One region of the Paenibacillus sp. FSL E2-0190 genome, then DNA from elsewhere that is predicted to be linked to it. Evidence: riboswitches for the same ligand, from Rfam matches in the RefSeq annotation. Region 1 holds a riboswitch; the other holds the start of a gene.
What was found. Region 1 has a riboswitch for S-adenosylmethionine ahead of NST25_RS25905 (methionine ABC transporter ATP-binding protein). Riboswitches for the same ligand answer to the same signal wherever they lie in the genome.
Positions count from the first base shown of each region.

Region 2: another riboswitch for S-adenosylmethionine. It lies ahead of metA (homoserine O-succinyltransferase); the one in region 1 lies ahead of NST25_RS25905 (methionine ABC transporter ATP-binding protein).

Region 1 is NZ_CP150306.1:5,901,167-5,904,579, reverse strand. Features, by position in the region: gene NST25_RS25915 (heme A synthase) at 1-734, shown strand, start outside; gene NST25_RS25910 (Cthe_2314 family HEPN domain-containing protein) at 890-1,624, shown strand; SAM riboswitch class I at 1,727-1,862, shown strand; gene NST25_RS25905 (methionine ABC transporter ATP-binding protein) at 1,965-2,981, shown strand; gene NST25_RS25900 (methionine ABC transporter permease) at 2,981-3,413, shown strand, end outside.
Region 2 is NZ_CP150306.1:1,948,792-1,952,204, reverse strand. Features, by position in the region: gene NST25_RS08305 (PLP-dependent transferase) at 1-851, opposite strand, end outside; gene metA (homoserine O-succinyltransferase) at 888-1,808, opposite strand; SAM riboswitch class I at 1,924-2,053, opposite strand; gene corA (magnesium/cobalt transporter CorA) at 2,451-3,386, shown strand.

The DNA.
Region 1 (3,413 bases):
GTACGCGGCGCGATTTGCTGGGATATGCATTTATGACCTTAGTATTCGTCATCGTTCAAGGTGGTATGGGAGCGCTTGCAGTAATTAAATCCCAATCCGCTGCTGTAATGGCGTTGCATATGGGTTTTTCTTTGATCGCCTTTTCAAGCGCTATGATGTTGGCTCTTGGAACCAAGAGATGGCATGAAGCGCGCGAGTATGATCATAAGCTGGAGGCTCAAAAGAAGCCCGTAAGTAAGGCTTTTCGCAATTTAACCTGTTTTACTGCCATCTATTCTTATATTGTCGTGTATATTGGAGCCTTTGTAAGTCATACGGATTCACAAGGCGGGTGTTCGGGTTGGCCGCTTTGTAATGGAGAATGGGTTCCGGAGCTTTCCGGAGGTGTAGGTGTTGTTTTTACGCATCGGATTGCGGCTTTAATCTTATTCATGCTTACTGCGCTGCTTGGGCATTTAGCATTTTGGAAACATAAGGATTATCCAGAGCTTAGAGCGCTGGGTGTAGCTGCAGTGCTGTTATGCTTGATGCAGGTATTTAGTGGGGCGGCTGTGGTTTACACTCTAGATAATGAAAGGCTGTACATATTTGCCGCTTTGGCTCATATTTTACTGATTGCCAGTTTGTTTGGTGTCTTATGTTATATGAGTGTAAGAGTCTGGCAGCTAAATCGCGCGAGTAGTGTCGTGTCTGGAAAAAATGTAACGAGCCCAATGATTCCACCGCCTTGGTAGAACATTCCCTCCGTGGATAGAGGTGCTTCACCCGCGGAATAATAAAGTGGAAATCGGTATATCGTGGAGCTGATTGGCCGATGCTTACGTCGCGAGTTTTGTACGAAGCAGTCCATGGAAGCAGACGCTGAACAAAACTTTAGGAGGACTGGGATATGCTGCGGGTATTACTTGGAGAGCCGCCTCGAAAGAACAGCGGTGTGTTGGCTGATGCGATGGAGAATATGGCCACTTTTGCAGCATTGCTGCGCAAGGAAATGAGTGCCCATGAGGATAATGACCATGAATACCGCAAGCTGGAGATTTGGACACGTGGGCTGATTTCCTCTCTGGATGAACTGGAGCAAAGTTGGTTCGCGGCCGCTTTTTACCGGAAATTAGTGATTGCGGGTTATATGGATGATATGACACCGGTGGAACAGGGCGATTATGCACGTTATGTTTATTTTTATAAAGATGGCTTTATCCGGGTTTTCTCTCTTCTGGACAAGCTTGGGACGGTACTGAATCATTTTTATGATCTCAAAACATCCAAATTAAAAACGCACTTTTCTTACTTTACAGTGCTGCGTCAGCTTCAATTATTGAATGTGCATCCTGCATTAGCGGATCAACTGGAAGAGATTAAGAACTCCTACCGCGATCCATTGGAGAATTTACGCAAGCGCAGAAATGCTGAAATTCATTATATGAATTCCGAAATGCAGGATGATTTGTGGCAGCGGCACCAAGGTCTGCATGACAAAATTCAGCTCGAGGATCTGGATAGCCATCTTGAGGATTTAAAACAATCGCTCGAAATGAACTGTAAGACATTAATCGCGGCATTCAGCTACAGCAATGAACAGCTGCGTAAGGAAATAAGCAAGGTAAAGAGCATAAAATCGTAATTGTTCAATATATTTCCTTTTGACAAAAATCGATAAACTCACTATACTTATGCTTGCATTAAAGTATGTACGATTTCAGAAAAAATATAATTTCATAACTTTATCTTATCGAGAGCGGCGGAGGGATAGGCCCGATGAAGCCCGGCAACCGATTTGTAACCAGCGCGGGAAGCGTTGTACAAATGTCATGGTGCTAATTCCTACAATGGCGCAGGTTGCGGTCGTTGGCAGATGAGAAGGCATTGTCTTAATAAACCCACAGAGCCTCTTGCGATCTGCATCGATCGTTGGAGGTTTTTTTGTATAGAATAAGTGAAGTATAAAGGGGGGGCGACGAGAGTTGATTAATCTAAAAGGGATAACAAAGGTTTATGGAAAAGGGAGTAATGCGGCAACAGCACTTTCTGGATTGAATCTGTCCATCGAGAAAGGTGAAATATTCGGAGTCATCGGCCACTCTGGAGCCGGGAAAAGTACATTGATCCGTTGCATTAATCTGTTGGAACGTCCGACAGAAGGAGAGGTCTGGGTAGACGGTGTTGAGCTAACCAGTCTTAACCAAGGTCAGCTGCAGGAACAGCGGCGCAAGATTGGGATGATTTTTCAACATTTCAATTTGCTGTCTTCAGCGACCGTGTACGATAATATTGCCTTTCCACTGCGCCTTGCAGGTACGTCGAGAACAGCTATTGATACAAAAGTCAAAGACCTGCTCGCTCTAGTTGGGCTTGAAGAACATAAAGATAAGTTTCCTTCTCAGTTATCTGGAGGACAAAAGCAGCGGGTCGGCATCGCCCGGGCACTAGCCAGTGACCCTGATGTGCTGCTGTGTGACGAGGCCACTTCTGCGCTTGATCCCCAGACAACAGATTCCATTCTTAAGCTGCTACTCGATATTAATAAAAGATTCCATTTGACCATTGTGCTGATCACACATGAAATGCATGTAATCCAGAGCATCTGCGACCGTGTCGCGGTCATTCATGGTGGTGGGATTGTTGAGCAAGGCAAAGTTACAGAGGTATTTCTCAAGCCGCAGCATGAGGTTACACGCGATTTCATCCGCAGTGAGACACAGAATGAAGGACCTCTTCGAGTGGCGCTTGATGCTGCTGCAGGGGATAACTCTCAAGCTGTCAAAATTACTTTTTTCGGAGAAAAAACTTACGGCTCGGCACTATCCGATGTCGTGCGTGATACGGGTGTAAGCTTTGCAATCTTACATGGTACCATCTCAACGATTAAAGATGTGCCTTATGGACAGATGATTGTGCGGTTCGAAGGGCCAGCTGAGGCGATTGCTGTAACGATCTCCAGACTAATTGCTCAAGGCCTTGATGTGGAGGTGATTTCGTAATGAATTTTGCAGATCTAAATTGGCAAGAAATGATGGATGCTACGGTTGCTACTATAAAAATGATATTTTTTTCCGGATTGTTCACAATTATTCTTGGTTTACCACTCGGAATTCTATTGTATTTATGGGGGAAATCGAATAGTATAGTAATCAGAGTAACTTACTCGGTCTTATCATTACTTGTAAATATCCTACGTTCCGTACCCTTTATCATTTTGATGGTGGCTCTAATTCCTTTCAGCAAAGCCGTTGTTGGAACCTCCATTGGTGTACTCGGTACGATTCCACCTCTGGTGATTGGTGCAGCTCCGTTTTTTGCCCGTTTGGTAGAGACGTCGTTAAGAGAGGTAGACCGCGGAGTCATCGAAGCCGCACAAGGTATGGGAGCATCGACGAACCAAATCGTTATGCGTGTTCTTTTGCCAGAAGCTC
Region 2 (3,413 bases), 3.1 Mb from region 1:
TGATCCGGCAGACCTGGATGGAACACTTCCGCAATCGCCGGATGCCCTTGTAGATAGCGGGCAATTGCTAGCGCATTACTCTCGTGCCGTTCCATACGCAGGGCCAGTGTCTTCATGCCTCTCATCAGCTGATAACTGTCTGTTGGCCCAAGCACAGCGCCAATAGAGTTATGTAGAATCGCTATTTCAGCGGATAATTCAGCCCCTTTAGATACAATAAGACCAGCAAGTACATCATTGTGTCCGCCCAAATATTTGGTAGCACTATGGACTACAATGTCTGCACCTAATTCCAGAGGACGCTGGAAAAATGGAGTCAGCAGTGTATTGTCTACAATTGTGAGCAGCCCATGATGACGGGCCCAAGTAGCTACTGCTGCAATATCCGTAACCATCATCAAAGGATTCGTTGGCGTTTCAATAAATATCGCCTTCGTATTTGGAAGGCGTGAAGCCTCAAGCGCATCCAAATCATTCGTATCTACATAGGAAGCAGTGATTCCAAACTTGGACATAATTCGTTCCAACAAACGATAGGTCCCTCCGTAAAGATCCAGCGAAACGATCAAGTGATCGCCTTGCCCAAACAGGGTAAATATGGTTTGAATAGCTGCCATCCCAGAACTACAGGCAAAACCTGCATCACCAGACTCCAATTCCGCAGCCGCATTCTCTAGTACGGAACGGGTTGGACTTTTGGTACGGCTATAATCGAAACCTGTGCTCTGCCCAAGCTTCGGGTGACGGAATGCCGTAGCATTATAGATAGGAAAATTAATGGCTCCGGTAGCCGGATCTTCTTGTGAACCTATTTGTGCCAGTCTACTTTCAATCCTAAGTTTGTCGTCCATGATAAATGCCTCCTAAATTGTAATGTAGCGCTGATCTTAATAAACAATCGGGTCGATATCGTAAGGTGTCTCTTGATATACATAGTAATTGAGCCAATTAGAGAATAATAAGTTGGCATGTGCACGCCACACTGCAGGAGGTGTTCGTTCTGGATCATCTTTAGGGAAATAGTGTTTCGGCAAGGCCATCTCCATGCCCCTCTCCAAATCACGATCATATTCCCATTTCAAGGATAATGGATCGTATTCGGAATGTCCGGTCACAAATATTTGTTTGCCGTCGGTCGTAGCTACTAGATACATACCAGCTTCTTCGGATTCCGCCAGAATCTGCAGATCTGGATTGCTCTCAATATCTTCGCGGGAGACATCGGTATGACGGGAATGCGGTACATGGAATACCTCGTCAAAGCCGCGCAGCAATTTAATGTTATTTTGATTAATCGTATGGGAGAATACTCCAAAACATTTTTCAGGCAAAGCTACTTTACGAACACCAAAATGATGATACAACCCTGCCTGCGCCGCCCAACAGATATGCATGGTCGAGGTCACATTATCCTTGCTCCATTCAAAAATCTCTTTTAGCTCTTCCCAATAGGATACTTCCTCAAACTCCATTTGCTCTACGGGTGCTCCTGTAACAATAAGACCATCCAAACGGCGGTGGCTGATCTCGTCAAAAGTTTTGTAAAAGCTTCTCAAATGCTCAGCAGAAGTATTCTTAGAAGTATGTGAGCGTGGATGCAGCAAGGTAACGTCAACCTGTAGCGGTGAATTTCCTATTAAACGCAGCAATTGAGTCTCCGTCGTTTCTTTAGTCGGCATGAGATTCAGAATAGCAATCCTTAGTGGACGGATATCCTGATGGAAAGCCAAACTATCATCCATCACAAAAATATTTTCACCGGATAGTATTTCTTTTGCTGGTAAACTGTCGGGAATTTTAATTGGCATTGTCTTTCCACTCCTTAACTGTATTTAGGTTATGTTGTCACATCGCGGCTTTCTGAACAATAAAAAGACCTTTCTCGGAAAACGAGAAAGGTCATATCTACAGTCATATGCGCCTCTCTCATCTGCCAGAAACTTTTGGACGAGGTTTAGTCGTCAGCAAAGTTCCGCAAGAATTAGCACCGTGCGTTCACACGCCGGTTGCCGGGTTTCATAGGGCTAGTCCCTCCACCTGCTCTTGATAAGATTTAGCTGTATTCAGTTTAAACTTCTTTAAAATTTACTTTAAATCATGAACCTCCTTTTCGTCAAGTCCATACAATGCTGAAGTAGCCTCAAAGTAACAATAAATTTGCTTGAAAGAGGCATACTCCGTTGTTATACTAGACAAGTATTTCATACCTGAACGAAAAGAAGAGGTGAGAAGAAGAATGGAAGGCGACCCGAGCTCGCAATTAAGTGTACAGAATGAGCAACCACACAGGATAATCATCAGCTTGCCGGCGGCGGGAGCAGTTCTTCTTCATGCCCTCGAATCGTCATTCGGCCTCTTGTATTGATTGTAACGCCGGCCAAGCTGATTTTTTCTCTGTGCTTAATTAGCAGTCCCTGGTGAAGACCCGGGGATAGAAGGAGTGGAATCAGATGAAAATCCGGCTGGTGAATGCAGGGGTTTTTACACCTATTGATGAAATTGATGAAACATTGACACCCCCAACAGAAGGGTTCTATTGGATTGATGCAGATGTGGAGGATTTGGAGCTGCTTCAGCCCCTGTTCAACCTGCATGATCTCGCTGTTGAGGATTGCCTTAGTGAAGAGGATCAACGTCCAAAGATCGAAATATACGAAAGTCATTACTTTATTGTTGTAAACAGCATCCGCTTTGATGATGAGGAAATCTTCCTGCGGGCGCTCAATATATTCTTGGGCAGACATTATATTATTACTGTAACGAAACAAAAGATTCACGAGCTACGCGTCCTGAAGCCCATGTTATGGGAACAAGAGGTTAGCGAACCCGACCAATTCCTTTACCTGCTTATCGACCTTGTCGTAGATAATTATTTCTCCGTAGGTGACCGAATTGAAGCCCGGATTGAGAAGCTTGAAGAGGATATCCTAATGCATACCAAGAAATCTCATCTGAGTGAGATTATCGGTCTGCGAAGTGAGATCTTATGGTTAAAGAAGATGCTGGGACCACAGAAAGAGGTTATCAATACCCTGAATAAAAAAGACCTCCGTCTGATTGATGATCAGCTGCAGAAATACTTTAGCGACATTTATGAAAATGCAGTTAAAATATCCGAAACCTTTGAGACGTACCGCGATCTCATGGGCAACTTACGTGAGGCCTACCAATCCAGTATCGCCAACCGCGCCAATGAAATTATGAGAGTATTTACCGCGATTACAACGATATTCATGCCTTTGACCGTAATTACCGGAATCTATGGGATGAACTTTGATCATATGCCGGAATTGCATACGAAATACGGTTATTTTGCCGTTATAGGTCTAATGTTGACGTTAGGCTGTGGGATGCTGTATGTATTCCGCAAGAAAGAATGGCTATGAAAATAAACGGACGAATAGGCAAGACGA